4 regions of the Micromonospora sp. WMMD987 genome follow, and region 2 is predicted to be linked to each of the others. Evidence: riboswitches for the same ligand, from Rfam matches in the RefSeq annotation. Region 2 holds a riboswitch; each other region holds the start of a gene.
The links. A riboswitch is a leader RNA that binds a small molecule or an ion and turns the genes downstream of it on or off. The one in region 2 is predicted to bind cobalamin.
Positions count from the first base shown of each region.

Region 1 (7,643 bases), 580 kb from region 2:
AGGTCGCCAACGCGGCGGCGGAGGCGAGGGCCAGCACCACGGCGGTGCGCGGCGCGACCCGCAGCACACTCATGCCGGCTCCCGGGGCGGACCCAGCGCGGCGGTGACCTGCTCGACCGTCAGCCACGGCGCCGGGGCGAGGACCTTGGCCACCTGTGGGGCGAACGCCGGTGAGGCGAGCATCACCTCGGCCGTGGTGCCGTCGGCCACGATGTCCCCGTCGGCCATCACGATCACCCGGTCGGCGAGGATCGCGACAAGCTCGACGTCGTGCGTCGCGACCACCACCGCCCGGTCGGCCGCGGCCAGCCCGCGAACCAGGTCCACGAACTGTCGCTTGGCGAGATAGTCCAGACCTCGGGTCGGCTCGTCGAGCAGGACCACCGGTGGGGCGGCGGTGAGCTGCACCGCGAGTACGAGCGCCAGCCGTTGCCCCTCGGACAGGTCACGGGGGTGCCGGTCGCCGGGCAGACCGGGGGTGAGCCGGTCGAGCAGGGCGCGGCAGGTGCCGGCCGCCGCGCCGGTCTCCCGATCGGCCTGGTGGCACTCGCTGTCCACCGTCTCCAGGTAGAGCAGGTCTCCCGGGGTCTGCGGGACGAGTCCGACGTGCCGGCGGGCCTGGCCAGCCGACAGCTGCTTCGGATCGACAGGACTCCGCCCCTCACCGGCATCGACGGTGACGGTGCCCCGGTGCCGCGGGCCGCTGCCCTGCACCGCCCAGAGCAGGCTCGACTTACCGGATCCGTTGCGACCCATCAACGCGACGACCCGGCCGCGATGCAGGTCGAGGTCGACGCCGGCCACGGCCACCGTGCCCGGATACCGCACGACGACCTTCCGGGCGGCCAGCACCGGGGGAGTATCCGGGGTCGACGTCGGGTCGGGAGGTGCCGTGCCGGCGAGCCGTCGACGCAGGAAACCGGCCTGTCGGCGGGCGTCGCGGACCGACAGCGGCAGCGGCGTCCACCCGGCCAGCCGGCCCAGCTCGACCAGCGGTGGTGCGAGGTCGACACCGGCCAGCACCGTCGCCGGCTCCCCGTCGACCACCCGGCCGTCGCCGGGCAGGTAGAGCAGCCGGTCGGCGTACTGCACGACCCGTTCCAGACGGTGTTCGGCAAGCACCACGGTCACGCCCAGGTCGTGCACCAGCCGGGTGACGGCGGCGAGGACATCCTCGGCGGCGGTGGGGTCCAGGGCGGAGGTGGGTTCGTCGAGCACCAGCACCCGGGGGTGGCTGGTGAGGACCGCGCCGATCGCGACCCGCTGCTGCTGCCCACCGGACAACGTCCGCAGCGGCCGGTGCCGCAGCTCGGCGATGCCGAGCAGGTCGAGGGTCTCCTCCACCCGCTTACGCATCACCGCCGCCGGCAGGGCCAACTGCTCCATGCCGTACGCCAACTCTTCTTCGACGGTGTCGGTGACGAACCCGGACAGCGGGTCCTGACCGACCACACCGACGACGTCGGCGAGATCGCGGGGCGGGTGCCGGCGGGTGTCCCGACCGTCGACGGTGACGCTGCCGTACAGGGTGCCGCCGGTGAAGTGCGGCACCAGCCCGTTGATCGCCCGCAGCAGCGTCGACTTGCCGGCACCGGTACGGCCGGCGACCAGGCACAGTTCGCCCTCCTCGACCCGCAGGCTCACCTCACGCAGCGGCGGGGGACCGTCATCGGTGTAGCGGACGGTCACCCGGTCGAATGTGATCACGGGTGACCTCCGGGTACGGGTGTCGCCGGGTCGCTGACACGGGTGGGTGTCGAGACGGCGCTGACCGGTGTGTCCGCCATCGGCGCCCGGGTCGACGGCGACCCGGGCGGTGGCGGTGCCAGCCAGGCCGGCCCCGCCGCTGCCACGACGGCGAGCAGCATCAGCGGCGTCAGCTCGGGCCAGGTGAGCGGGCTGACCGGAGGATAGAGCAACTCCGGGGCGACGGAACCGGCGAGCAGGGTCAACGCGGCAGCGGCGACACCACACCCGGCCACCAGCAGCTCGGCGGGACGCCACCGGTCCGGGCGGTAGCGGCTACGCCGGACCCGCCGGCCGGCCAGCAGCATCCCGGTCACCGCGACGGCCAGGCCGGCAAGGAGCATCGGCAGGCCCAGGTAGCCGGATCCGGTGGTGTCGAGCAGCCCGTACGTGCCGGCGCAGACACCGACCAGCCCACCGAGCACCAGCGCCCCCGTCACGGCACGCTGACCGGCCGGCACCGCCGCGGTGCGGCCGTAGCCGCGCGAGTCCATCGCCGCCGCGAGCGCCAACGACCGGTCCAGGGCGTCGGCCAGCACCGGCAGGGCAATTCCCCGGAGCGCACGCATGCCCCGGCCGGCCGCGCCGCGCAGCCGACGCGCCCGACGTACCCGCAGCACGCTCTCCACCAGTTGCGGCGCGACCGACAGCGCCACCACCACGGCCGTGCCCACCGCGTACAGAGCCCCGGGAACGGCCTTGAGGAGCCGTTTCGGGTTGGCCAACGCGTTGGCGGCACCCAGGCAGACCAGCATCGTGGCCAGTCGAAGCCCGTCATAGAAGCCGCCGAGGACCTGTTCGACGGCGACCGGCCCGAACAACCGGATGCCCGCCGCCCACTCGGGCAAGGGGATCTCCGGCAGCGACACCAGCAGGTGCTCGCCCTGCCCGCCACCGAAGACGATCCGGAACACCACCCGCATCACGATGATCACCGCGCCGAGGACGAGGTACATCCGGAACGCCAGCGCCCACGGCGCATCGGTGCGCCGCCGGATCACCGCCAGCGCGGCGACGGCGACGAGCAGCGCCAACAGCAACGGATTGGTGGTGTGGCTGGCCGCCGTGGCCAGGCCGAGCGCCCACAACCACCATGCGCCCGGATGCAACCCCCGGGGTAGCCGCGCGGCCGACCAGGGGCGCAGCTCGCGCCCCGGACCGGCCGTAGCCGCGTCAGCCCCGGCCCGACGGTCAGTCATCGGGGTCGGCGGTACGCCGTCGCCGGGCGGTGACCACGCCGCCCGCGGCGAGCGCGGCCAGCAGGAGAACCCCGGCGATCGTGCCCAGCGGCAGCCCACCGTCGCCGCTGTCGGAGGAGGCGACCTCGGTCACCGCCGGATCGCCGGCCGTACCGCCCGATGAGCCGGTGACACCTCCGGGTGTCGCCGCCGCCGCCGATGTCGAGGGTGCCGCCGCCGACACGCCGGGTGCCGCCGTGCCCACCGGGGCGGTGCCCGGTGTGTCGGCGGGAGGCACGGCGGTGGTCCGACCGGCTCCACCGACCGGTGGGACGACCGGGTTGCCCCCTGCGGCGGGCGGTGGCGCGGACGGCCCGCCTCCGGCCACCGGTGGGGTCGGCGACGCCGGTAATGGAGGTGTGGGGGCCGGCCGTTTCGGGGTGACCCCCGGCCGGGGGGCGTCGCTGGCGTTGCGGTTGAGCGAGAAGGACCAGCCCTCGAAGCTGCCGGCCGGCGGCTTGCGGTTGAGGACGCCCTTGTCGCTGTACGCCCAGCCACCCCCGTTCGCGGCATGCCAGTACGACCAGTAGGCGTTGGCCGGCGGGGTGTCCACGCACTTCTCCGAGGCCGCCGACGGCTTGCCGTCGATCCGGCAGATGAACCCCTCACCCCAGCGCAGCGTGCCGGTGATCTCGAAGCCGGCGTTCTTGAGTGCCGCGAGACCGGTGGCCTGGCTGCCGGAGGCACAGCGCACCACCGCGCCGCCGCCCAGCTCGTGGAAGTCGACCACGACGGTGACGCCGGAGGCATCCGGGCAGTAGCCGGCCGACCCGGCAGCCGCGGCCGGGCTGCCCGGCCAGGACACGGTGATCGCCGCGGTGAAGGCGATCGTCGCGGCATGAGCGGCCCGGCTGCTCATGCTGCCCGCCGTCGACGTCCGAGCACCAACAGCACCACACCGCCGCCGATCAGCAGCAATGCGACCAGCACGTACCCGATGATCGCCGCGCCGGTGGTGGGGAGACCGGGCAGCGGGGGAGCGGCCGGGGTGGTGGTCGGCGCGGCGGTGTCGGTCGATGACACGGTGGGGGAGGGCGTCGCCGGGCTACCGGTGGCGCTCGGGCTCGGACCGGCCGGGGTCGTCGTCGGTGTCGGTGTGGCAGAGGTGGTCGGAGTGGCAGAGGTGGTCGGCGTCGGAGTCGCGGTGCCGGTCGGCGTCGGCGACGTCGGCGGCAGGTCGAGACCGATGCGGCCCAGCGGCACCTGGGCGAGTCCGAGGAGGGCCTGCGCGGTGGCCCTGCGCCACTGGTCCCGGTCGGTGTCCGTGATCCCGGCCGTGACGGCGCTGGTGAACGACTCGGCGTGGTAGGCGATCGCCCCCGCGTCACCGGCGGCAGCACCACCGTTCGCCGCCGTGAGCTGCACCCCGGCCACCGCGTGTGCGGCCTGTGCGGCCTGGCTGTCCCGGCCGGCAGCGGCGAGCGCCTGCCCGGCCAGCCCGGTGCTGTTGGAGTTCGCGCCGGTGGTCGGGCCGGAACCGCCGAACGAACCGTCGGCGTGCTGCTGCCCCACCAGCCAGTCCGCGCCCCTGCGGGCGGCGTCGCTCGCCCCGGTGGCACCGGCGTCGGCGGCGGCCAGCAACGCCTGCACGGCCATCGCCGTCGAGTCGACGTCGAGGGTCGCGCCCGGCTGCTCGTCGCAGGACGGCGAAGGGCCGTCCGCGGTGTCCGGGTAGAGCCGGAAGCCTCCGGCCGCGCACTGCTGCCGGACGAGGAAGTCGACGGTGTCCTGCGGCAGGTCACCGCTGCGGGCCAGACCCAGCACGGCGAAGGACTGGTCGAAGGTGTTGCTGGCGTCCGGTCCACTGTCGGCCGTGACACGGCTGGTGATCCGTCCCCGCTGGTGACCGGCGTCCGCCCCGGCCAGCAGGGACAGCGTCACCGCCCGCAGGTCGTACCCGCCGAAGTCGGTGGGGTCGGCACCGGCGGCGGACGCGACGTAGAGCAGCTTCGCGGTCGCCCCGCCGTCGGTGAAACCCTCGATGCCCCAGTCGTCGTAGCTGTTGTAGGACCGGACGTGCGCCGCGACCTGCCCGGTCGCCGCCTGTCGCGTCGGTGCCGACCCGCCGGTGGCGGACATCGCGATGATCCCGTCGATGGTCAGGCCCCAGTCCTGGCCACCGTACGGTCCGGGCAGCGTGCCGTCGGCGAATTCACCGGCCAGCCACGAGGTGGCGTCACGCGCGGCGGCGGCATCGGCCGGGGCGGGTGCGGCCACCCCGGCCAGGGGCACGGCTGCCGTGACGACGGTCGTCGCCACGATCGCGCCGAGACCGGTGGCGAGACGCCGGGACAGAAGCATGGGAGTGCCTTTCGCAGAGCGGTCGGTGAGAACTCCGGAACACACCCTCCCCGGACCCGTCATCCCGCTCCGCGCGCTGCGGCGAGCGGGGTGAACGGACCGTCGACGGCAGCCCGGACCTCACCCTGTAGACCTCGACAGTGGAAGCCGCTCGTCCCGGGCGGGGCATTCCGGCTCGCGAGAGGACCCCTCGCTCACGGTTGCGGGTCAGCGCCGGCCTCTACCGGCTTCCCCCCACACGGGACGTATGCAGTTGAGCACCCGGCGCACCGGATGTCGACACGGTACCGCCCTGGCGTCACAGGACGCCAGGGCGGCAGCCGGCAGCCGACGCACCGGCCACACCAGGGCTGCGGTCCGGGTCAGGGTGCGGCGATGCTCGGCGCGGCGCCCGCCCCGAACGCCCAGCCCTCGACACTGCCCGGAGCCGGGTTGTAGCCGCTGGCGCCCGAGGAGCTGTAGGACCACGACCCGCCCGCCGGGGCATGCCAGTACGACCAGTAGGCGGTGGCCGGCGGCGTGTTGACACACGGGTCCGTCGCGGCCGTGGGCTTGCCGTTGATCCGGCAGACGAACGCCAGACCCCAGCGCGAGGTGCCGGTCACCGTGAAACCGGCCCCCTGCAGGGCGGCCACCCCGGTGGCCGGGTCGCCCAGGGCACAGGCGACCTGCACGCCCCCGCCGAGCGCGGCGAAGTCGACAACGACGGTGACCCCTGAGGTGCCGGTGCAGGCTGCGGCGTGCGCCGCCTGGGGCGCGGGCTCCACGGCGGTCAGGGCGACGGCGGCGACGGCGGCGGCCACCAGGCTGGCGAGCCGTACACGGACGATGGATCGGAGACGGAACACAGGTCCTCCCGGGTTCGGGTCGGCGCGACAGGTCAGGGACAGGTGAGCACCGGTGCGCCGGAACCGGCGGTCGCGGCGGAGAGCGTGGCGTAGCCGTCCCCGGTCAGGCCCAGGACGGCCTGACCGGTGGCGCGGGTGGCGGTGGCCGGGTCGAAGGTGCCGCCGTCGAAGTCGACCGCGCCCCGGTCGGCCGGCGCTGCGCCGCAACCCACCTGCAGGCCGACCAGGAACGCCCGTGCCCGCGCCCAGGCCAACGGCCGGTGGCCGGTGCGCAGCGCCTGCGCAGCGAGCCCGGTGCTGTTGGCGTTCGGGACGCCCGACGAGTCGGCGAAGCTACCGTTGGCGCCCTGCACCGACACCAGCCAGCGCAGCCCGGCGGCAGCGGCGGCCGGGCGGCCCGCCGCCTGGAGCGCCTGCACCGCCAGTGCGGTGGCGTCCACATCGGAGGTGCACACCGGCTGGGCGGGCAGCAGCGGGTATCCGCCGTCCGGGCAGCGGGTCCCGGCCAGCCAGGTGGCGGCGGTTCCGGGCGCACCCTGCGCGGTGCGGTCCAGGGCGAGGATCGCGAAGGACTGGCTGAACGCGTTGCTGTAGTTCCCGTACGCCGACCGGTCGGTGAACCGGCCGCTGGACGATTCCAGCCCCCGCAGCCGGGCGATCAGGTCCACCCCACCGACGTCGGTCGGGTCGCCCCCGCGTACCTGCACCGTGAGGGCGAGTTTCGCGGTCGCGCCCACGTACGCCTCGGTGCCGCCGTCACCGACGTAACCGTCGCGGACGTCCGGTCGGGTGACCCAGGCCAGCGCCCGTGTCCCGAAGTCGTCGGCGACACCGGCGGCGGCGAAGGCGAACACCGCGTCGAGGGTCAACCCCTGGTCGGGGTAGGCGACGCCGTCGAAGACCACCTCGAATCGTTCACCGTCGACGAGTTGCCGCGCGAGCCAGCCGGCGGCGGCCCCGGCCCGGTCGACGCCGGGATGTGCGGGTACGGCGGTCGCGGGTGTGGCGAGGGTGAGAGCGACGAGTACGCCGCAGAACAGGGCGAGCAGGCGGTGCCGGCTCAGGCGGACGACCATCGGAAGCGCCTTTCCGGCCCGGCGGTCGTCAGAACCCGGACGACCACCACCGACAGGCAGGATCGACCGGCCTCCGACCCGTGGGCCACGACGGGTGGGGAACGGACATCACGCGTGCGGCGGGTATTCGGGCTCGCCGTCAGGGTGTCTGCCACCTCGACGACCTACCGTTGCGGGCCAGCGCCGGACTTCGACCGGACTTCCCCCGCGCACGCGTTGCTGCAGTTGTCGCGACAGTCTGATCTCCCGCGACACCGGATGTCAATGCGCAACCAGGCGAACACGGCTGGTGAGAGTTGGCACAATGGTCGTCCATCCCGGACGAAGACGACCGTACTCGCACCACCCGACGCGAACATGGTCACCGACGGCGCATTCACTCACTGCCGCCCCCGGTAGGTGACGCTGCGGCAGGAAGCGCCGCCGTGTCGGAA
Region 1 covers NZ_CP120861.1:3,890,864-3,898,506, reverse strand. The annotation lists gene O7612_RS16405 (ECF transporter S component) at 1-73, opposite strand, end outside; gene O7612_RS16400 (ABC transporter ATP-binding protein) at 70-1,707, opposite strand; gene O7612_RS16395 (CbiQ family ECF transporter T component) at 1,704-2,945, opposite strand; gene O7612_RS16390 (hypothetical protein) at 2,938-3,843, opposite strand; gene O7612_RS16385 (cell wall anchor protein) at 3,840-5,285, opposite strand; cobalamin riboswitch at 5,427-5,565, opposite strand; gene O7612_RS16380 (hypothetical protein) at 5,648-6,133, opposite strand; gene O7612_RS16375 (peptidase) at 6,166-7,209, opposite strand; cobalamin riboswitch at 7,310-7,448, opposite strand.
Region 1: it holds a riboswitch for cobalamin, as region 2 does, so the genes downstream of both, O7612_RS16385 (cell wall anchor protein) here and cobN (cobaltochelatase subunit CobN) in region 2, are expected to answer to the same signal.

Region 2 (7,643 bases):
CCGGCGCATCGCGGTGATCCACTTCGGGTTGACCACCCGGGCCCGGAACACCCGGCGGGTCTCCTCGCCGAGGGTGCGGGTGCGTACGTCGTGCGGCATCGCCGAGTCACCCACGTAGGCGGCCGGCGCGGCCCCGGTCAGGTGCCGGACCATCGCCACCATCCCGCCGTGGTACTGGAAGTAGTCGTCGGAGTCGACGATGTCGTGCTCGCGGGTGTCCTGGTTCTTCGCCGCCACCGCGATCCGGGCGAAGGAACGCTCCATGTCGGCCCGCGCCTCCCGCCCGTCCAGGCCCCGGCCGTAGGCGTAGCCGCCCCAGACGGCGTACACCTCGGCCAGGTCGGCGTCGGTACGCCAGTTCCGGGCGTCGATCAGCGGCAGCAGCCCCGCCCCGTACGCCCCCGGCTTGGAGCCGAAGATCCGGGCGGTGGCCCGCCGCTCGTCGCCGTGGGTGGCGAGGTCGGCGGCCACGTGCGCCCGCAGGTAGTTCTCCTCGGCCGGCTCGTCGAGGGCGGCGACCAGCCGGACCGCGTCGTCGAGCAGGGCGACGACGTGCGGGAACGCGTCCCGGAAGAAGCCGGAGATGCGGACCGTCACGTCGACCCGGGGCCGGCCCAGCTCCGCGGTCGGCACCACCTCGACGCCGGTGACCCGCCGCGACCGGTCGTCCCACACCGGCCGGCAGCCGAGCAGGGCCAGCACCTCGGCGATGTCGTCGCCCTGGGTCCGCATGGCGCTGGTGCCCCACACCGTCAGCCCGACCGACCGCGGGTACTCCCCGGTGTCGGCGAGGTAGCGGGCGAGCAGCGAGTCGGCCAGCGCCACCCCGACGTCCCAGGCGTTGCGGCTGGGGATCGCCTTCGGGTCGACGGAGTAGAAGTTGCGGCCGGTGGGCAGCACGTTGACCAGGCCCCGGGTCGGCGACCCGGACGGCCCCGGCGGCACGAACCGGCCGGCGAGCGCACCGAGGGTGTGGGTGATCTCGTCGGTGGTGCGGTCCAGCCGGGGCACCACCTCCCGGGCGGCGAAACGCAGCACCGCGACGGCGTCGGGGCAGTCGGCACCGGTCACCTCGGCGACCACCGCGTCGGCGCGGACGGGATCCCAGCCGAGGGTCTCCATGCCGAGCACGAGCCGGCGGGCCAGTGCCTCGATCAGGTCCACGGCGTCGGCGGCGGTGACCGCCGGCCCGTCCACGACGTCGGTCAGCGCCGCCGGCACCGCCACCCGCGCCCCGGGCTCGGCGAGCAGCACCTGCTCGTCCAGGCCGTAGCCGGCGGCGAGGGCCTGCCGCAGGCCGGGCAGGGTACGGCTGCCGCCCCACACCTGGGGGGCGCGCAACACGGCCAGGACGAGGTTGACCCGGGCCTCCCCGGTGGGCACCTCGGCCAGGACGTGCAGTCCGTCGCGGATCTGCACGTCCTTGACCTCGCACAGGTAGCCGTCGAGGTGCAGCACGAAGTCGTCGAAGTCGTCGGCGGCGGGCATCGCCTCGGTGTGCAGGTCGTGGTGCAGTTCGGCGGCGCGCACCAGCTCCCAGATCTGCCCCCGGACCACCGGCACCTTCGCCGGGTCGAGCGCCTGCACGGTGGCGTACTCGTCCAGGAGCTGTTCGAGTTTCGCCAGGTCGCCGTAGGTCTCGGCGCGGGCCATCGGGGGCACCAGGTGGTCGACGACGACGGCGTGCGCCCGCCGCTTGGCCTGGGTGCCCTCGCCGGGGTCGTTGACGATGAACGGGTAGACCAGCGGCAGGTCGCCGAGCACGGCGTCGGGGGCGCAGTCGGCGGCCAGCCCGAGGCCCTTGCCGGGCAGCCATTCCAGGGTGCCGTGCTTGCCGAGGTGCACCACGGCGTCCGCGCCGAAGCCGCCGTCGTCGACGGGTGCGGCCAGCCACCGGTACGCGGCCAGGTAGTGGTGGCTGGGCGGCAGGTCGGGGTCGTGGTAGATGGCGATCGGGTTCTCGCCGAAGCCGCGTGGCGGCTGGATCAGCAGGGTGACGTTGCCGAACCGCAGCCCGGCCAGGACGATGTCACCGCCGTCGGTGTAGAGCCCGCCGGGTGGCTCGCCCCAGTGTTCCCGCATCCGGTCCCGCAGGTCGGCCGGCACCTGGTCGAACCAGCGCCGGTAGGTCTCCCCGGGCACCCGGGCCTCGGCGGCGGACAACTGTTCCGGGGTGAGCCACTCGACGTCGTGGCCACCGGCGGCGATCAGCGCGTGGATCAGCGCGTCGCCGTCGGTGGGCGGTGGCGCGTCGCCGAGGTGGTAGCCGGCGGCGGCGAGGGCGGCGAGCAGCCGTACCGCCGAGGCCGGGGTGTCCAGCCCGACGGCGTTGCCGACCCGGGAGTGTTTCGTCGGGTAGGAGCTGAGCACGACCGCCAGCCGCCGGTCGGCGGGCCGCAGGTGCCGCAGCCGGGCCTGCCGGACGGCGATCCCGGCGACCCGGGCGGCCCGCTCGGCGTCGGCTGCGTAGACCGACAGCCCGTCGGCGTCTATCCGTTTGAACGAGAACGGCACGGTGACGATCCGGCCGTCGAACTCGGGGATGGCCACCTGCATCGCCGCGTCCAGCGGGGAGAGCCCGGCGTCGCTGCCGGCCCACTGCTCGCGGGTGCTGGTCAGACAGAGCGCCTGGATCACCGGTACGTCGAGGGCGGCCAGCGCGCCGACGTCCCAGGCGTCCTCGTCACCACCGCCGGAGGCGTCGGCGGCGACCGTCCCCCCGGCGGCGAGAACGGTGACGACGAGGGCGTCGCAGCGGGCGAAGAGTTCCAGCGGCCCGTCGCCGGGGGTGAGTCCGCGCAGCGAGCCGCAGAAGATCGGCAGCGGGTGCCCACCGGCCGCGTCGACCGCGTCCGCGAGGGTCTCGACGAAACCGGTGTTGCCGGCCAGCGCGTGCGCCCGGTAGAACACGATCCCCACCGTGGGCCGCCCGTCGCCGTCCGGCGGCCCCCCGGTCCCGGTGTCCGGGCGGGGCGTCGGGCGGCGGTCGAGGATGCCGTACGGCGGGGTGGGGGTGGGCGGGTCGAAGCCCTCACCGGTCAGCAGGATCGTGTCGCCGAGGAACCGGGCCAGCTGGGCGAGGTTCTCCGCACCCCCTTCGACCAGGTAGGACAGGGCTTCGGTGGCCACCCCGGAGGGCACCGTGGACGCCGCCATCAGCTCCGCGTCGGGCACCGCCTCGCCACCGAGCACGATCGTGGGCACGCCGGAGCCGAGCACCGCGGCGAGGCCGTCCGGCCACGTCTGCCGGCCACCGAGCAGTCGTACGACGGCCAGGTCCACGCCGTCGAGCAGGGCCGGTACGGCGTCCCGCTCGACCCGGGTGGGGTTGGCGAGCCGGTAGTCGGCGGCGCTGGCGCGGGCGGCGAGCAGGTCGGTGTCGGCGGTGGACAGCAGCAGGATGCGCACGTGCGGCTCCGGAGAGTGACGGCCGGCTCGACCACGGGGCCGGGCCGGTCGGGGCGGGAGGGAGGCCGGTCAGCGGCGACGGGGGTACCGACCACCCCGCCGGACGGCAGGGTGGTCGGACCGGGCGTCAGCGGTGTCCGGCAGGCCAACCGACCCGGCGACGGCCGGCGGTGGGAACGGTGCCGGCACGCGGCGGCACACGCTCGGCGATGCTGCGGGGATCACCGGCCGTCATCGGGCCGGTGGCGACGCTGCGCGTCATCGGTTCCTCCTCGGGTGTCCACGCCCTGGGGTTCTCCGACGGCCGAAGTATCCTGGCTCCCGGATCGACGCTCACCCCCGGCCTTCCAACCGCACACGCACGGTCGTGACCCACGAGGGGGGATCGCTCCCCGGTGACAGTGGCGGGACCGCGTCGGAATCGCACCGACTTCCTTCACTGCCGTCAGGCCGCGAATGCTGCCACACTCCTTACCCCGGGTCAACGGCGGCGGCCGGCCCGGCGGCGCACCCGGCGACCCGGTGACGAGGCCGAACAGCACCGGACCGCCGCAGCCGCGCCTCTGGCGGCACATGGCTGCGGCGGTCGGTGGGCGCGGCGGTCAGCGGGCGCGGCGCTCGGGGTGGAGCCGGTTCCAGGCGCGCATCCGTTCCGGATAACCGATCTTCGCCGCCTCGTACAGCGGCACCGCGTGCCGGTGGGCCAGCTTCGCCGCCGCCCGCGGGGAGCCGGCACGGCGGCGGATCCACTCCCCGTCGTGCGCGATCGCCACCACGGTGGTGTCGGTGGCGGTGGTCTCGGGTTCCAGATAGAACTCCACTCCACGGTGGGTGGTCACGAAGTCCGTCAACGCGGTCAGGTCCTCCCGGGTGGCCTCCCGGTCGAGCCTGGTCGGGATGCTCTCGGCGACCCAGGGCCGCCGGTGGATCCAGCCCATCTGCCCGCTCCTCTCCTCGGCGTCCCTCCAGTGCAGCATCCCTACCTGGTAGGACACTGCGAACTCGGTGACAGTCTGCTGCGAACCCCTCACGACCGGTCGAGGGCGGTCAGGTCGTCGGGGCTGAGCCGCAGCGCGCCGGCGGCGACGTTCTCGACCAGGTGGGCCGGATCCCCGGTGCCGGGGATGGCCAGCACGTGCGGACCCTGGTGCAGGATCCAGGCGAGCCGTACCTGCTGCGGGGTGGCGTGGTGGGCGCGGGCGACGGTGAGGACCGCCGGGGCGTGGTCGGTGCGCGCCCCGCCCTCCCGGTTGGTCCCGGCCAACGCGAAGTACGGCACGTAGGCGATCCCCCGGGCGGCGCACTCGCGGATCAGGGCGTCCTGGTCTCCACGGTTGTCCAGGGCGTAGTTGTTCTGCACGCAGACCACCGGGGCGATGCCCTGCGCCTCGTCGAGGTGGTCGAGGCGGGCGTTGGACAGGCCCAGGTGCCGGATCAGTCCGGCGTCGCGCATCTCGGCCAGCGCGCCGAAGCGTTCAGCCACGGAGTCCGGGGGCGGGCGCTTGACGATCCGCAGGTTGACCAGGTCGAGGTGGTCGCGGCCCAGGCGACGCAGGTTCTCCTCCACCTGGGCGCGCAGCTGCGCCGGGCCGGCCTCCTCATGCACGCCGAGGGCCGGGTCGTACCGGATGCCCACCTTGGTGGCGACGACCAGGTGTTCCGGGTACGGGGCGAGCGCGGCGCGGATCAGCTCGGTGGCGTACCGGGCGGGGCCGGTGCCGACCCGCAGCGTGCCGCCCGGCGAGACGTAGAAGGCGGCGGTGTCGAGGTGGTCGACCCCCAGGTCGACGGCCTGGCGCAGCAGGCGCACCGCCCGGTCCCGGTCGGGGTGCACGGTGATCCGCATGGTGCCGAACCCCAGTCGGTGCACGGTGCGGTCACCCAGGGTCCAGCGGTCCGCCGCTGCGGCGGTGATCTCGGTCGGCATCCGGCGACCCTAGCCAGCACCGGCCGCCCGGGTGATCGGGCGCGCAGCCGATACCGGTGACGGTCGGTGACTGCTAGCTTTTTACTGTCGGCGCGGTGGGCTTCGGTCCGGCCGGCGGGCGGGTCGCCGGCACCAGGGCCAGCGTCGGGAGCAGCAGCACCGGCACCACCAGCAGGGCGTGCAGGATGCCGACCCGGTCCCCCAGCAGACCCAGCAGCGGCGGACTGGCCAGGAACGACGTGTAGCCGATCACCGCGACGACGCTGACCCGGGCGGGAGCCCGGTCCTCGTCGTCGGCGGCGGCGCTCATCCCGACCGGGAAGCCGAGGGACGCGCCGAGTCCCCAGAGGACCACCCCGACCACGGCGAGCGGGCCGGAACCGGCCAGCACCGCCAGCAGCGAGCCGGCGGCGGCGAGCAGGATCGTGCCGACCAGCACCGGCACCCGGCCCCACCGGTCGATGGCCACGGTGCCGGCGGTCCGACCGATGGTCATACCGGCGACGAAAACCCCGAAGACGGCGGCGCCGGCGGCCTCGCTGGCCCCGTAGCCGTCGACGAAGGCGACCGCCAGCCAGTCGTTCGCGCTGCCCTCGGTGAACGCCATCACCAGCACCAGCGCGCCGATGAGCAGGGTGCGCGGTTCCCGCCAGGCCGCGAGCAGGCCGCCGCGACGGGTCGACCCGCCCTCGGCGTGCGCGGCGGGCAGGAACAGCCGGGCACCGAGCAGGGTGCCGCCGAGGACCAGCGCCGCCAGCACCGCGAGATGGACGCTGATCGGCACACCGAGCCGGGCCGCGCCGGCACCGAGGCCCGCGCCGGCCACCGAGCCGAGACTCCAGGCGGCGTGGAACCGGGGCAGGATCGTACGGCCCAGGCGCTTCTCCACCGCCGCGCCCTCGACGTTCATCGCCACGTCGCAGGTGCCGGAGCCGTAGCCGAGGGCGAACAGGCCGACCGCGACGCCGGGCAGCGAACCGAGCGGGCCGGCGGCCAGGCCCACCCCGGCCAGCCCGGCCGCCACCAGCACCGTCGAGCCGACCACGGTGCGGGCGGGGCCGAACCGCTGGGTCACCAGGCCGGCGCTGGTCAGCGCCAGCACCGCGCCGCCGGACATGGCCAGCAGCAGCAGACCGAGCCGGCCGGCGCTGAGACCGAGCGCCTCCCGGACGGCGGGAACCCGGGCGAACCAGGTGGCCACGGCGAGCCCGTTGAGGGCGAAGACCACGGTGACGCCGTTGCGGGCGGCCAGCACCGCCGCGGGTACGGCGCTGTGGGGTGGGCTGGTTACGCTCACGACGGTGCGGTCCTTCCGGGTATGACGGTGCCGCCGTCGATCTCACACCGGATCCGTCACGCCCACAAGCGGTATGCGCTCCTTACCACAGGCGCGTCAGAGCGCGGGCAGCCCGAGCGCCTCGTCCACCCGGGCCAGCACGGCGGCGTCGTCGTCGGCGCGTACCCCGCGCAACAGGTCGATGGCGGTGGCCCGGATCTGGCCGACGATCATCGCCAGCGGCAGGCTCTGGCCGGGGGTGAAGAGCCGCCCGGCGGTCCGCACCGCCGCCAGGGCGGCCCGGTCGGCGTCCTCGGCGTGCCGGTCGCCGACCTCCTCCGCGCCCTCCAGGTCGGCCGCGAGCGCCCGACCGGCCGCCTCGACGGCCCGGGACAGGTCGCGCAGCGCGGCGCCCAGCTCGGGCGGGACGGGGGCGGGCAGCCGGCTGAACGTCACCCCTGCCCTGGCCAGCACCCGGACGTTGCGTACCGCGTAGTCGAGCTGGCCGATGGAGGCGTCCACGCTCCGGAGCCGGCCGATGTGCCGGCGACGGCGGACGTGCAGCCGGACCGCCTCACCGGCGGCGAGGACGGCCTCGCGCAGCGGCTCCACGTCGAGCTGCCGGGCCTGCTCCAGGGCGGCCACCGCGGCGGGCGCGTCGTGCCGGTCGAGGGCGGCGGCCACCTGCTCCAGCACCGCGGCGAGGTCGTCGAAGGTACACCGGAACGCGGCGACCAGCGGGGCGAGCGGCCGGCGGACGCCGATGAGCTGGCTGGCCACCACCGCCACCCCGCCACCGATCAACGCGTCGACGAACCGGAACGGCACCAGCGACTCGGTGGCCGGGGAGACCACCACCAGATAGAGAGCGGAGACGGCGGCCTGCACCACCGAGACGGTGCTCGCCCCGACCGCTACCGCGAGGGCGATGGTGAGCAGGATGACCGTGAAGACCGTCCAGGTGGTACGTGGTCCGAGGGCCTGGACCACCAGGTCGGCGACGAGCACACCGGCGGCCACCCCGAGCACCAC
Region 2 covers NZ_CP120861.1:3,314,654-3,322,296, reverse strand. The annotation lists gene cobN (cobaltochelatase subunit CobN) at 1-3,408, opposite strand, end outside; cobalamin riboswitch at 3,716-3,845, opposite strand; gene O7612_RS13940 (hypothetical protein) at 4,011-4,346, opposite strand; gene O7612_RS13935 (aldo/keto reductase) at 4,436-5,335, opposite strand; gene O7612_RS13930 (MFS transporter) at 5,409-6,632, opposite strand; gene O7612_RS13925 (FUSC family protein) at 6,729-7,643, opposite strand, start outside.

Region 3 (7,643 bases), 560 kb from region 2:
GGTGACGGTCGGTGCTTGGCGTCCGCTCCGCGAAGCGACCGCATAGCTCCGACTCCCGCCGGCTCTCAGACAGCAGCGCCCTGCTGTCTGATCTGGACCCCCTGTGGTTTCCGGCAGCCGGTGTCGGAGGCCCGCCAGGAGCCGCCGTGCGTCGACGACGTCCGAGGTGCACCGTTCCCCGGACCGGGGCTGGCCGGGGGACAGGGCGAGCGCCGCCTCGGCCACGCCAACGCCGGACAGCGCCGAGTCGTCGCTCCCGCGGATGCGGAACCCGCGTCGGGAAGTCGACCGGATCGGCTTGGCGACTGTGGTGACGCGAGTGATCCTCATGATTCAAGGCATTGCTCCTGCCACGAGAGGACACCATGAGAGGCAGCACCATGGTCCGCCGGATGCTGGCGACCGTCGCGACCGTCGCGTTGGCCGCCACGGTCGGCACCACCCCGACGGCCGCAGCGGCCGGGCCGGAACCGGCGGCGACGCGGTCCGCGACCGGCGGGCAGCTCCTCACCCGCTCCGCCACCGACACCGCCCCGCCCCCGGTACGGACCATCGTCGGGACGGTCGCCGTCGGTGACCGCTATCCGTACGTCTTCACCATCGGCACCGACGGCAACCTCTGGATCAACTGGCAGGACCAGACCCAGGGGTGGAACTGGTCCAACATGGGCACCCCGCCGGGGGTCGGGATCCGGATGCCGGTTGGCGTGACCATCGTGGACGCCTTCAGCCGGCCGTACGCCTTCGTCCTCGGCACCGACGGCAACCTCTGGAGCCTGTGGAGGTCGCTCACCGCGTGGCAGTGGCGCAATCAGGGCGCACCACCCGGATCGAACTTCGTGAGCTGGCCGAGCTTCGCCGCCGTCGCCGTGGACGGCACCAGCCCGTACATCTTCGTCCGCAGCGACGGCGACGAGACGATCTGGGTCAACCGGTGGAACGGTGCGGTCTGGTCCTGGGCCAACCTCGGCTCGCCCCCCGACGGCATCTCCGCCTACGGACCGCTCGGCGTCCTGCTGGAAGAGGGCACCCCACAGGTCTACGTCGTCGGCAACTACGGACACCTCTGGAGCACCCGGGTCGACGGTCAGGCCGCGATCTGGAACGACCTGGGAAATCCCGGGGTCAGCCTCGACTCCGGCAGCAACGCCCTCGGCGCGCAGAACGCCATCCAGGTGGCGCCGAACGCCCGCCCGTACCTCTTCGCCCTCGGCTCCGACCGCAACGCCTGGATCCGCTGGCGGTCCGAGGCCGGATGGCAGTGGCACAACCTGGGCTCACCTCCCGGTGGGACGCTGGTATCCGCCCCGCTCGGCGTCCTCTCAGTCGACGGCACCTCCCCGTTCTCCTTCCACCGTACCGGTGAGGGCGGACTGTGGATCAACTACTGGGACGGGTCGAACTGGTACTGGAGCGACCAGAACCCACCGTTCCAGCCGGCGGTGGGCGGCTCAGCCGTGGTCGCGCCACAGAACTCCAGCCGACCGGCGCTCTTCCTCCTCGACACCGGCGGCAACCTGTGGAGCCGGTGGTGGAACGGGAGTTGGTGGAACTGGACCAACCGCAGCGCCACGTAGCGGGTCCAGCCTTGACCGACACCTCGGGGCCACGTCGTGGAACCGACGGCCGCCCACCTGTGCCGGGGCTCGATGGTCGGGAGGCGGTCCGCTAGGTTCCGCCTCGCGGGTCTTGGTTGTCGCAGGCGGCGCGTGGCCGGTCGAGGGTTTCGACCAGGGCGGAGGTGGCCTGGACGTTGGCGGCGAGTCTGTCGTGTCGGGTGGCGGGGCCGCGCCGGTTGTTTGCGCCGGTTGAAGCCGCGTTCGACCTGGTTACGGTGCCGGTGGTCGACCGGGTCGAACGTCGGTGGTCGGCCGCCGTGTCGTCCGTTCCGCTTCCGGGTGGCGATCTGGTCGTGGGATTCGGCCATGACCGTGGTGACGTGCTCGTCCCGCAGGACGGTCCGGTTCGCGCGAGCGGCGTACGCCTTGTCCCCCTGCAGCCGTCACTACCTAGACTGGCCGCATGAGGCGGGCGATCAAGGATCTGACCTGGTCCGAGCACTCCGAGTGGTTCGTCCTGGGTCCGTTGGCGCTTGCCGTCCTGGCGGGTGTCCGCGCCGTGGTGGCCGACGAGTCCTTCGACCGCTGGGCATGGACCACCATCGCCGTTCTCATGCTGATCCTCTGCGCCGTCTACGTCATCTGGACGACGAAGAAGCGCTCCTGAGACCTCGTTTGCGCCGGTCCCGGTGGAGCGGTCGGAGCCGCGCGGCAACCTGCCCGCCGGTGCTACGACCGGCGCCGGTGACCTGGTGGCTCAGGGTGGCGGGACGTTGACCAGGCGTCGGAGCAGGTCGATGAACTGAGCGCGTTCGGCCGCCGTGAACCGGTCGAGCAGCTCGTCCTGGGCGGCGTCGACCAGCGTGTCCATCTCCCGCATCCGGGTGGTTCCGGCGTCGGTGATGTGAACGACGTTGCGGCGTCGGTCCACCGGGTCGGGTTCCCGGCGGAGCAGGCCGTCGGCCTCCATCCCGCTCAGGGTGGTGACGGCGTCGCCCCGGTCGATGCCCAGCCGGCGGCACAGCTCCGCCTGGCTGATCCCGCCGTACTCGTCGAGCGCGGCGAGGATGGCGTACCGCATCCGGTCGCCGGGGCGATCCAGGTACGTGCCGACGATCCGGTTCGCGCGGGCCGCCCCGTGATGGAGCAGCCAGGAGGTCAGCCGTCGGAGCCGGGCCGGTGGTGCGCCCGGTGGGAGGGCCGGTTCGTGCTCGGTCACCCGACCAGTGTAGCCAAACGTTGGACTTCCAACGATGTTGGCATTATCGTTGGACATCCAACGACCTCTCTGGTGGGAGCGGCGATGAAGCTGGGCAGCGCGAGCGCCGACACGGACACCGGTGCGGGACGGACCCCCGCCACGGCGGTTCCGGCCTCGGTGTGGCGGATCGCGGTCGTCCTGGCGTCCGGTTCGGTGATGACCGGCCTGGACACCTCGCTCGTCAACGTGGGTATCGAGATCATCGGTCGGGACCTGGACGCCTCGCTGGGCGAGATGCAGTGGATCAACAGCGGCTACCTGCTCGCCCTCGCCGCGGTCCTGCCCGTCTGCGGCTGGCTCAGCCGGCGGCTCGGAGCCGGCCGGCTCTGGATCTGGGCGCTGGCCGGATTCACCCTCACCTCCGCGCTCTGCGCCCTCGCCCGCGACGCCGACACGCTCATCGCCGCCCGGGTGCTCCAGGGGCTGACCGGCGGACTGCTCATCCCCACCTGGATGACCATCCTCGGCCAGGTCGCGGGAAGCCGACGGATGGGCCGGGTGATCGCCGTGTCCAGTGTGCCGTCCATCCTGGCCCCCGCCGTCGGCCCGATCGTCGGTGCCCTGCTCATCGACACCTTCTCCTGGCGCTGGATGTTCCTGATCAACGTGCCGATCGGCATCGTCGGGCTGCTGGTGGCCCTGCGGGTCGTCCCGCGTGGTGCGGCCGGTCGGGCCGGGCGGCTGGACCTGCCGGCCCTGTTCCTGGTCACCCTCGGGCTACCGCTGCTCACCTACGCCATCACCGCGGCGATGGACCAACGCGGGCTGTCCACGCCGGCCGTGCTGACTCCACTGCTGGTCGCGCTGGTCGCGCTCGTGTTGTTCGTCCACCGGTCGCTGCGCGCCGACGAGCCGCTGATGGACCTGCGGCTGACCAGGGATCCGGTCTACGCCGCCGCCACCGGCACCATCTTCTTCTCCAGCGCGGCGCTCTTCGGCGGACTGATCGTGATGCCGCTGTACTTCCAGCTCGCCATGAACCGGGGCATCATCGACACCGGTCTGCTGCTGATGGCGTTCAGCCTCGGTGCCGCGGTCACCTTCCCGATCGCCGGACAGCTGACCGACAGGTACGGCGGCGGCATCGTCACCCTGGTCGGACTCGGGACCGTCCTCGCCGGCACCGTGCCGATGGCGTTCCTGCCATCCGACCCGGACGTCGTCCTCGTGGAGGCCCTCCAGGTGGTCCGGGGCGTCGGCCTGGCCCTCGCCGGATCTCCGGCGGTCTCCGCCGCCCTGGCGCGGGTCCGGTCCCACCAGATGCCGGACGCCAGCGCGCAGGTGAACATCCTGTCCCGGGTCGGTGGCGCCGTCGGCAGCGCGCTCTGCGTCGTGGTCCTCGCCGACGCGCTGGCCGACGCCCGGTCCGAGGTCGAGGTCGCCACGGCGTTCCGGACCACCTTCTGGTGGCTGACCGCGATGGCCGCCGTCGCCCTCGTCCTCGCCACCTGGCTCACCCGGGCACAACGAAGCACCCGCCGGACGGCGGCGTAGTGACCGGGACACCGCTCAGCACAGTCAACCGACCAGGAGGTCAACCCATGCGCATCGGCATCATCATCGGCAGCACCCGACCGGGACGGCGGGGCGAGGCGGTGGCGCAGTGGGTCCACAAGCTGGCCACCCAGCGCGGCGACGCCAGCTACGAGATCGTCGACCTGGCCGACCACGACCTGCCGCACCTCGACGAGGCGGTCCCGGCGGCGATGGGACCGGAGAACTACGCGGGCGAACACACCAGGCGCTGGGCGGAGACTATCGCGCGGTACGACGGGTACGTCTTCGTCACGCCGGAGTACAACCACTCCTACCCGGGCGTGCTGAAGAACGCCATCGACTACCTCTACGCGGAGTGGCAGAACAAGTCGGCCGGGTTCGTCGGGTACGGCATCCACGGCGGCATCCGGGCCGTCGAGCACCTGCGGCTGGTGGTGGCGGAGCTGCACGTCGCCGGCGTCCGTGACCAGATCTGCCTGAGCTACTTCACCGAGTTCGGCGCGAACGGCGAGGTGCTGCCGGCCGAGCACCAGGAGGCCATTCTGCACCGGATGCTGGACCAGGTGGTGGCCTGGGGCGGTGCCCTGGCGGCGCTGCGCCAGACGTGACGGCCGGTGGGGTGCCGTCCACGACGGCACCTCACCGCGTGCTCCATCGCTGTCGACCGGTGTCGCTGGGGCGGGTTAGCATCGTCGGCGGCATGATCGTGCGAGGTGCCCTGTGGGTGTGGGGAGAATCGGGAAGCCGGTGTGAGTCCGGCACGGGCCCGCCGCGGTGACCGGGGAGCGACCGTCCAGGCGCGAGGAGCGCAGCCACTGGCCGTCAGGCTGGGAAGGCGGACGGGGTGGTGTCGATCCGGGAGTCCGAAGACCGGCCTCGCGTCGACCGCCCGCCCGTCCGGGGTGGGCCGAGCGCAGCGGGAGCCTGCCTGTGGAACTCTACGATGCCATCCACCGCCGTCGGGACGTGCGTGCCCAGTTCACCGGGGAACCGGTGCCGGCCGACACCCTGCACCGGATTCTGGACGCCGCGCACGCCGCGCCGAGTGTCGGTTACTCGCAGCCGTGGGACTTCGTCGTGGTCCGGGACGCCGCCGTCCGTCGTCGGTTCCACCGGCACGTGCAGGCCGAGCGGGCGGTGTTCGCCGCCACGTTGGACGGTGCGGCGGCCGATCGGTTCGCGCGTATCAAGATCGACGGTGTGGTGGAGTCCACTCTGTCGATTGTCGTCACGTACGACGCGCAGCGTGGGGGTCCGGCCGTGCTCGGGCGGCACGCCATCGCCGACACCGGTCTGTACTCGGTGTGTCTGGCGATTGAGAATCTGTGGCTCGCCGCCACCGCCGAGGGGCTGGGCGTCGGGTGGGTGTCCTTCTACCGGGAGTCGTTCCTGGCCGGACTGCTGGGGGTGCCGGCCGGCATCCGGCCGGTGGCCTGGCTCTGTGTCGGGCCGGTGACCCATCTGGAGGCGGTGCCGGACCTGGAACGGCACGGGTGGCGGCGGGGCAGGCCCCTGGCCGAGGCGGTGCACCACGACCGCTGGTCCCCGCAGGTGACACCGAACAGCTAGTTCGGACAAGCCCGGGCGGAGGCTACGCTGACATTGCGCTGAGTCATCGCTCGGCTACGTCGGGAGGAGTTCCATGCGTACCACCGTCACGATCCTGGCCGTGTCCGCCCTTGCCACGCTGAGCCTCACCGCCGGTGCCACCCCGGCCCTCGCCGCCGCCCCGGCACCGTTCTGCGAGTCCGGCGCGTCGCAGTTCGTCTGCGACGGCAGCAGCACCGGCACGACGACGTGGAGCATCACCTGGTACTCCGGCAGCGTCGGCACCTTCACGACCGCCGGACCGACCCTCGTCGCCGCCTGCCCGGCCAGCAACCTCGGCCACCCCGTGCGGGCCAGCTACAGCTACCTCGACGGCGGCACGACCCAGTACAGCGGCACCACCCAGTTCATCTGCCGCAGCGGCCCCTGGCAGTAGAGCCGTCCCGTGCCCGGCTGCGGGTCACCCGTCGGAGACGGAACCGGTCGGGCGGGGGCGGGAGGACTCGGGGAACACCGCGGGCGTGCCCGTCACCGGGTCGGGCACGACCCGGCAGCGCAGCCCGAACACGTCGGCGACGAGGTCCGGGGTGAGCACCGCCGACGGGGGACCGGTCGTGGTGACGCGGCCGTCGTGCAGGACCACCAGGTCGGTGGCGTAACGGGCCGCCTGGTTGAGGTCGTGCAGTACGGCGACCACGGTCCGACCACCGGCATGCAGGTCGGCGAGCAGGTCGAGGACCTCGTACTGGTGGGCGATGTCGAGGTAGGTGGTCGGTTCGTCGAGCAGCAGGATCGGGGTGTCCTGCGCCAGCAGCATGGCCAACCAGGCGCGTTGCCGCTGACCCCCGGAGAGCTCCGCCAGCATCCGGTCGCCGAACCCGGTGGTCCCGGTCGCGGCCAGCGCCGCGGTGACCGCCTGTTCGTCCTGCGACGTCCAGCGGCTCAACGCCGACCGGTGCGGGTGCCGCCCGCGCAGCACCAGATCGGTGACGGTCATCCCCGCCGGTGCCTCGATCCCCTGGGGGAGCAGCCCCACGGTGCGGGCGTACTGCCGTCGGCGGTAGCCGTGCACGTCGCGGCCGAGGACGGCCACCCGGCCCGCGCTCGGCCGCAACACCCGGGCGATGGTACGCAGCAGGGTCGACTTACCGCACCCGTTCGGCCCGATGAAGACGGTGAAGCTCCCCTCGGCGATCCGCAGGGAGACGTCCCGGCAGACGGTCCGACGGTCGTAGCCGACGGTGACCGAGTCCAGCTCGATCGTGGGTGGGGCGGTCATGGTTGCCTCCGGGGTGGCGGTGCGGTGCGGGACGGGCGGCGGCTCACCCGGGCCTGCCCCGCCAGGTCCAGGCCAGCACGAGCGCCAGGTAGCCGCCGCCGACGACACCGGTGACCGCGCCGACGGGCAGTTGCTGCCCGGGGACGAGTCGTTGGGCGAGCTGGTCGGCGGCGAGCAGCAGGGCGGCGCCGAACACCGCGCTCGTGGTCACCAGGGGAGCGGCGACGCGGGTGAGCCGGCGGGCCAGGTGGGGGGCGGCCAGGGCGACGAAGCCGACCGGTCCGGCCCCGGCGACGCCGACGGCGGTGAGCGCGACCGCCAGGGCCGTCGCGGTGAGGCGTTGCCGGCGCACGGGTACGCCGAGGCTGAGCGCCTTGTCCCCGCCGTTCTCGATGAGTCGCAGCCCCCGGGCCGCCAGCACGGCGGGTGGCAGTAGCACGGCGAGCGCGCCGAGCAGCAGCGGCAGGTGGTGACCGCTGCCGTTGAGGCTGCCGACGAG
Region 3 covers NZ_CP120861.1:3,871,804-3,879,446, reverse strand. The annotation lists gene O7612_RS16325 (MFS transporter) at 1-46, shown strand, start outside; gene O7612_RS16320 (hypothetical protein) at 366-1,577, shown strand; gene O7612_RS16315 (hypothetical protein) at 2,023-2,226, shown strand; gene O7612_RS16310 (MarR family transcriptional regulator) at 2,317-2,778, opposite strand; gene O7612_RS16305 (DHA2 family efflux MFS transporter permease subunit) at 2,863-4,314, shown strand; gene O7612_RS16300 (NAD(P)H-dependent oxidoreductase) at 4,362-4,925, shown strand; cobalamin riboswitch at 5,012-5,211, shown strand; gene bluB (5,6-dimethylbenzimidazole synthase) at 5,248-5,886, shown strand; gene O7612_RS16290 (hypothetical protein) at 5,960-6,301, shown strand; gene O7612_RS16285 (ABC transporter ATP-binding protein) at 6,326-7,144, opposite strand; gene O7612_RS16280 (iron chelate uptake ABC transporter family permease subunit) at 7,188-7,643, opposite strand, start outside.
Region 3: it holds a riboswitch for cobalamin, as region 2 does, so the genes downstream of both, bluB (5,6-dimethylbenzimidazole synthase) here and cobN (cobaltochelatase subunit CobN) in region 2, are expected to answer to the same signal.

Region 4 (7,643 bases), 570 kb from region 2:
TGGTCCGCCGGCAGCACCCACACGTCCGTAGGGTCTTCGAGCCGCGCGTTGGCCAGTGCCGTCGCTCGGAGGGCCAGCGCGTAGCTGCCGGTCAGCCCGCTGCGATTGCCCACCCCGGCGCCGTGAGCGCGTGACGGACGCCCGGGTCTGACCGGAGCCGGGGCACATTGCGCACCGGCGGGTGCGGTCCTCAGCGGGTCGTCGTCCGGCACCGCGCGCACCGACCGTAGACGACGACACCGTGGGGATGACCCGACGGATCCGTGTCGACCCCGACGGCGCGGGCGGCGGCCAGGCTCGCCGCAACCGCCTCGGCCGGCAGCTGCCGCATGTCGCCGCAGGAGCCACAGACGGCATGGTGATGGGCGTCGTCGGCGAGCCCGAAGGTCGTCGTTCTGCCGACCGGCACGGTGTGGGCGATGCCCAGCTCGACCAGTTGCCGCAGCACCCGATGCACCGTCGACAGTTCCACGACCACGCCACGGGCGAGCAGGGCTCGATACACCTCGCTCACGGTGAGGTGCCCGCGGCCACCGACAGCGTGGGCGAGTTGGTCGAGCACTCCGCGGCGGGCCGCGGTGTTGCGCAGGCCAGCGCGGCGTAGTCGCTGCACCGCGGCGTTCACCCGCTCGGTCTCCGACGTGGTCAACCGCCGCTCCTCGCCGCGCAGTCACCGGTTCTATTGCAAGATAGTGGCAAGAGCATAGTTACGGCAGCAACCACGAGGAGTTCTGATGGCGGTCTACACCCTGCCCGATCTGCCCTACGACTACGGCGCGCTGGAGCCGGCCATGTCGGGCCAGATCCTGGAGCTGCACCACGACAAGCACCACGCCGCGTACGTCAAGGGCGCCAACGACGGCCTGGAGCAGCTCGCCGAGGCCCGCGCGAAGGGGGACTTCTCGACCCTGGTCGGCCTGGAGAAGACGTACGCGTTCAACCTGTCCGGGCACGTCTTGCACACGATCTTCTGGGGCAACCTGTCCCCGGACGGCGGTGACCGTCCCGACGGTGAGCTGGCCGCCGCGATCGAGGAACACTTCGGCACGTTCGACGCGTTCGCCGGGCAGCTGTCCGCCGCCACCAAGGGTGTGCAGGGCTCCGGATGGGGCGTGCTGGCCTGGGAACCGCTCGGGCAGCGGCTGATCGTGGAGCAGGTCTACGACCACCACGGCAACGTCGGCCAGGGCTCCATCCCGCTGCTGGTCTTCGACGCCTGGGAGCACGCCTACTACCTGCAGTACCGCAACGTCCGGCCGGACTACGTCGACCGGCTGTGGAACCTGGTCAACTGGTCGGACGTGATCGCCCGCTTCGACGCCGCCCGCGCCACCACGCCGAAGATCTGACGGTGACCAGCCCCACCCCGGCAGCGGCCGAACTGGTCCAACGCGCCGCCGGGGTCATCGCGGCCAAGCATCGCGGTGACCTCGGCGGCGCCGAGGAGCTGCTCGCCGCGTTCGGTTCCGAGCAGGCCAAGAGCCTCGGCTTCTACCTCCTGGCGGACCTGGGCCTCGGGCTGCTCCGCGCGCAGAGCGGCCAGTCCATGGACGATCTCGTACGGGAACTGTCCCTGCTCGTCGCCGTCACCGCCACCCCGCCCGACAGCTGACGGCGGTGGTCATCCGGTCGGTGCCGACGGCGCCACCAGACGTGCCGACGGCACCGACCGGAACGCCCGAGCCCGCGCGGCGCCTGCCGTCTTCCCCCGGCCGGCCCGCCGGCCGCGCCGCGCCGCGGGCCAGCGAGCGGGACGGTCGACCGTGGGGCGTCCCGAACCGCCTCACCCTCCTGCCAATATGATGCAGTTGCAAAGATGAGGCAACAAAGGGGGCGTTGTGCAGACGGCGGAGATCAAGCGGCGCTTCCTGGCGCACTTCGAGGCCAACGGACACACGGTGGTGCCCTCGGCACCGTTGCCCGCGATCTCGGATCCGAACCTGCTGTTCATCAACGCCGGAATGGTGCAGTTCGTCCCCTACTTCCTCGGCCAGCAGGCCGCGCCCTACCGGACGGCCACATCGGTGCAGAAGTGCATCCGGACGCCGGACATCGACGAGGTCGGTAAGACCAGCCGGCACGGCACGTTCTTCCAGATGAACGGCAACTTCTCGTTCGGCGACTACTTCAAGGCCGGGGCGATCCCCCTCGCCTGGGAGCTGTCGACCACCCCGGTGGAGCAGGGCGGTTTCGGGTTGGACCCGGAGCGGATCTGGGCGACGGTCTACCTGGACGACGACGAGGCGTACGACCTGTGGCTCAAGACCGGCGTGCCGGTCGAGCGCATCGTGCGGCGGGGCAAGGCGGACAACTTCTGGTCGATGGGCATCCCCGGCCCGGCGGGTCCCTGTTCCGAGCTGTACTACGACCGCGGCCCGGCCTACGGCGCCGAGGGCGGTCCGGAGGTCGACGAGGATCGCTACCTCGAGTTCTGGAACCTGGTGTTCATGCAGTACGAGATCGCCGACGTGGCGTCGAAGACCGACTTCCGGATCATCGGCGAGCTGCCGAACAAGAACATCGACACCGGGATGGGCCTGGAACGGATCGCCTCGATCCTGCAAGGGGTGGACAACCTCTACGAGATCGACGAAGTACGTCCCATTCTGGCCAGGGCCGCCGACCTGACCGGCAAACGGTACGGTGTGCACTCCGGGCAGGCGGCCAGCCAGTCCCACCCCGACGACGTCCGCCTGCGGGTCATCGCCGACCACGTCCGTACCGCGCTCATGCTCATCGGCGACGGGGTCAACCCGTCCAACGAAGGCCGGGGCTACGTGCTGCGGCGGATCATGCGTCGGGCGATCCGCGCCATGCGCCTGCTCGGCTGGCAGGGCAAGGCCCTGCCCGAGCTGCTTCCCGTCGCCCGCGACTGCATGGCCCCGTCGTACCCGGAACTCGCCGCCGACTTCGACCGCATCTCCTCGGCCGCCTACGCCGAGGAGGACACCTTCCTCGGCACGCTGCGCGCCGGTACCACCATCCTCGACACCGCGATCGCCGAGACCAAGAAAGCCGGACGCTCGTCACTGCCCGGCGACAAGGCGTTCCAACTGCACGACACGTACGGCTTCCCGATCGACCTCACCCTGGAGATCGCCAACGAGCAGGGCCTGACCGTGGACGCCGACGGGTTCCGGGCACTGATGACCGAGCAGCGCACCCGCGCGAAGGCCGACGCGAAGGCCCGCAAGACCGGCCACACCGACCTGTCGGCCTACCGGACGGTGCTGGACGCGCACGGACCCACCGACTGGTTGGCCTACGAGACGCTCGACACCGAATCCCGGGTCGTCGCGATCTGGTCCGGCGGCGCGACGGTGGACACCGCCGGGGCCGGCGACATCGTCACCGTCGCACTGGACCGCACCCCGTTCTACGCCGAGAGCGGCGGACAGGACTCCGACGCCGGCCTGCTCACCGGCCCGAACCTGCGCGCCGAGATCATCGACGTGCAGCGACCGGTCAAGGGCCTGATCGCGCACACCGTCCGGATCCTCGACGGCAGCCTCGCCGTCGGTGACCCGGTGCACGCCGCGGTCGACCCCGAGTGGCGCATCGGCGCCCGGCAGGCCCACTCGGGCACGCACGTCGTGCATGCCGCGCTGCGCCAGGTCCTCGGGCCGAACGCGCTGCAGTCGGGCTCGTACAACCGGCCCGGCTATCTGCGCCTGGACTTCGCCTGGCGCGGCGGCCTGACCGACACCACCCGCAGCGAGATCGAGGAGGTCGCCAATCTGGCGATCCGCCGTGACCTGCCCGTCGAGGTCCGCCACCTGCCGCTGGCACAGGCCCGCGCCGAGGGCGCCCTGGCCCTGTTCGGCGAGACCTACGACGACACCGTCCGGGTCGTCGAGATCGGTGGCGAGTGGTCCCGCGAGCTGTGCGGCGGCACCCACGTCGCGCACTCCGCGCAGATCGGCTCCCTCGCCCTCACCGGCGAATCGTCGGTCGGCGCCGGCCAACGTCGCATCGAAGCGGTCACCGGGATCGAGGCGTTCCGCTACCTGGCCCGCGAACGTGACCTCGTCAGCCAACTCGCCGCCCAGCTCAAAGCCCGCCCCGAGGAACTCCCCGACCGGATCACCACCCTGCTGGCGCGACTCAAGCAGACCGAACGCGAGGCCGACGACCTGCGCGGCCGGCTGATCGACCTGGACGCCGACACGTACGCCGCCAACGCCGTCGACCTCGACGGCGTCGCCTACGCCGGTATCACCACCACCGGCGACGCCCGCCGTCTCGCCGAGAAGGTCCGCGATCGCCTCGGCCGTCGCCCCGGCGTCGTCGGCGTCGTCGCCGGGGCGAGCATCGTCGTCGCCGTCACCCCCGCCGGTGTGCACCGCGGCCTGGCCGCCAACGACCTGATCAAGAGTCTGCTGGCCGGTAAGGGCGGTGGCAACGCCGCGTCCGCCCAGGGCAGAGCCGACGCGGATCCGGCGGAGCTGCTCGACCGGCTGCGGGACCTCGCCCGCGCCGCATGACACCTGACGCCGCTGACCTGCTGGCCGGGATGCAACGTGCCGTGGGGATCGTCGCCGCCCGCCACCGCGGCGACCTCCCCGGCGTCCAGGCGCTCACCGACGCGTTCACCGACGACGCCGAACGCGCCCACGCCTTCCTCCTGCTCACCGAACTCGCCCTCGCGATCACCAGCGACCACACCGGTAGGGAGTTACCCGTCATCGTCCGGGAGATCTCCCTGCGCATCGCCGCCCTCGCCGCCGCCGACTGACCCCACCACCCCAGGTCCCGCCGCCACCGTCCGGCACCCGCACAACAGGATCCGGCCCGGAGACGAACACGTCTGGCACGCGCCCCGGACGCCGGCCGCGGCGGGCGGCGGTGGGGCGGTAGGATCGCGGGCGGTGCTGGTTCGCCCCTCCCGTGCGCGGGTGGGGCGTCGTAAGAGGGAACCCGGTGCGAGACCGGGACTGCCCCGCAGCGGTGAGTGGGAACGACCGCCGTCAACGAAGCACTGGACCGCACGGTCTGGGAAGCGACGGCCAGTAGGCGACCCTGTGTCACGCCCACGAGTCCGAAGACCTGCCAGCGCTGCGCGTACCGCCGGTACGCGCCGTCGGCGGCCTCTCGGGAGGGCCAGGGCGGAATGCCGGTTACGCCGTGGCGTATCCGTCTTCCTCTCGGGTGGTCGTCGGACACCGCGAGGGAAGGACCACCTGTGACCACCTCATTCGGGCAGAGCACCGTGCTCGGCTATCCCCGTATCGGTTCCCACCGCGAGTGGAAAAAGGCCGTCGAGGCGTACTGGGCCGGCACGCTGGACGCCGCGGGCCTGGAGGACGTCGCGGCCGGGCTGCGGGCCGAGGTGTGGCGGACGCTGCGTGACGCCCGGCTCGACGCGATCCCGTCCAACACGTTCTCCTACTACGACCACATGCTCGACACCGCCGTCGCGGTCGGTGCGGTCCCCCGCCGGTTCGCCCGGCTCGGCCTCGGTCACCTCGACACCTACTTCGCCATGGCCCGTGGTGTCGATGCCGCGCCCGCGTTGGAACTCACCAAGTGGTTCGACACCAACTACCACTACCTGGTGCCGGAGATCGACCCCGACACCGTGTTCGCGGCGAATCCGGCAAAGGCGCTGGGCGAGTATGCGCAGGCACGTGACCTCGGCATCACCACCCGTCCGGTGCTGGTCGGGCCAGCCACCTTCCTGCTGCTGGCCAAGGGCGACGACCCGTTCGCCCGGCTCGACGACCTGGTCGACACGTACGCCCGGATCCTCACCGCCCTGGCCGACGCGGGCGTGGCCTGGATCCAACTGGACGAACCCGCCTACGTCGCCGACCGCACCCCGGCCGAGATCGACGGTCTGCGGCACGCCTACCGACGCCTCGGTGAGCTGCCCCACCGCCCCCGGATCTTCGTCGCCACCTACTTCGGTGACCTCGGCGACGCGCTGCCGGCGCTGCTGGACACCCCGGTCGAGGCGGTCGGCCTGGACCTGGTCGCCGGCCCGGGCAACCTGCACCGGCTCGCCGCAGCCGGTCCCCTGCGCGGCAGGACCGTCGTCGCCGGTCTGGTCGACGGGCGCAACATCTGGCGCACGGATCTACGCGCCGCTGTCGCCGCCGGTGCCACGGTCGGCGGACTGGCCGACCACGTGGCGGTGTCCACGTCCTGTTCGCTGCTGCACGTCCCGGTCGACCTGTCCGCCGAGACCTCCCTCGACCCGGAACTGTCCGCTCGACTCGCGTTCGCCCGGCAGAAGGTCGACGAGGTGGTCCTGCTCGGCCGGGCGCTGCGCGACGGCACCACCAGCCTGCCGGCCCCGCCGCCGTCCGTCCCGCCGGCGTGGCGGCACGATGACGTACGCGGCCGGTTGGCGGCGCTGCGCCCCACCGACCGGCACCGCGGCGACTACGCCGAGCGGGCCGCCCGCCAACAGGAACGGTTGGGGCTGCCGGACCTGCCGACCACCACGATCGGCTCGTTCCCGCAGACCACCGAGCTGCGCCGGGCCCGTGCCGCACACCGCGCCGGCACTCTCGACGACGCCGGCTACACGCAGCGGATGCGCGCCGAGGTGGAGCAGGTCATCCGGTTGCAGGAGCGGCTGGGCCTGGACGTGCTGGTGCACGGTGAGCCGGAGCGCAACGACATGGTCCAGTACTTCGGGGAGCAGCTCGACGGTTTCGCCGCCACCACGCACGGCTGGGTGCAGTCCTACGGCTCCCGGTGCGTCCGCCCGCCGATCATCCACGGGGACGTGGCCCGCCGTGCCCCGATGACCGTCGAGTGGTCCACCTACGCGCAGTCGCTGACCGACCGCCCGGTCAAGGGCATGCTCACCGGCCCGGTCACCATCCTGGCCTGGTCGTTCGTCCGTACCGACCAGCCCCTGGCCGACACCGCCGACCAGGTCGCGCTCGCGCTGCGCGACGAGTGCCGCGACCTGGAGGCCGCCGGGATCCGGATCATCCAGGTCGACGAACCCGCCCTGCGGGAGACCCTGCCGCTGCGCCGGGCCGACCAGACGGCGTACCTGGACTGGGCGGTGAACGCGTTCCGTCTCGCCACCAGTGGCGTCGCCGACGACACCCAGATCCACACCCACCTGTGCTACAGCGAGTTCGGCGAGGTGATCACCGCGATCGACGCTCTCGACGCCGATGTCACGAGCATCGAGGCGTCCCGCTCGAAGATGGAGATCCTCGACGACCTCGCCGCGATCGGCTACCGCCGGGGCGTCGGCCCCGGGGTGTGGGACATCCACTCGCCCCGCATCCCGCCCCACGATGAGGTGGTCGACGCGCTCCACCGGGCCGTCGCGGCCGTGCCCGCCCGGCGGTTGTGGGTCAACCCGGACTGCGGTCTGAAGACCCGTGCCTACGCCGAAGTCGAGGCGTCCCTCCGACACCTGGTCGCAGCCGCCATCGAGGTCCGCCGGAGCTGATCGGGCAGGTACGGGCGGGCTCCCTCACGGAGTCCGCCCGTACCTCCTGCGCATTCCGCCTACGGGCAGGCCCGGGCGGCTCGGGTGAGTGCCCTGGGTGCGGCTGGTGTCCGTCTCCTTTGCCGAGTCGGGTGAACTCGACAGGGAGCGGTGCGGTCGCGCGCAGCACCGGATGTCGTGCTGTCGCCGATGGCCGACCCGCCCGCGAAGGTCGCCGAGCTCT
Region 4 covers NZ_CP120861.1:3,882,997-3,890,639, forward strand. The annotation lists gene O7612_RS16340 (CGNR zinc finger domain-containing protein) at 1-113, opposite strand, end outside; gene O7612_RS16345 (transcriptional repressor) at 191-649, opposite strand; gene O7612_RS16350 (superoxide dismutase) at 735-1,349, shown strand; gene O7612_RS16355 (superoxide dismutase) at 1,352-1,612, shown strand; gene alaS (alanine--tRNA ligase) at 1,839-4,484, shown strand; gene O7612_RS16365 (superoxide dismutase) at 4,481-4,735, shown strand; cobalamin riboswitch at 4,856-5,069, shown strand; gene metE (5-methyltetrahydropteroyltriglutamate--homocysteine S-methyltransferase) at 5,183-7,420, shown strand.
Region 4: it holds a riboswitch for cobalamin, as region 2 does, so the genes downstream of both, metE (5-methyltetrahydropteroyltriglutamate--homocysteine S-methyltransferase) here and cobN (cobaltochelatase subunit CobN) in region 2, are expected to answer to the same signal.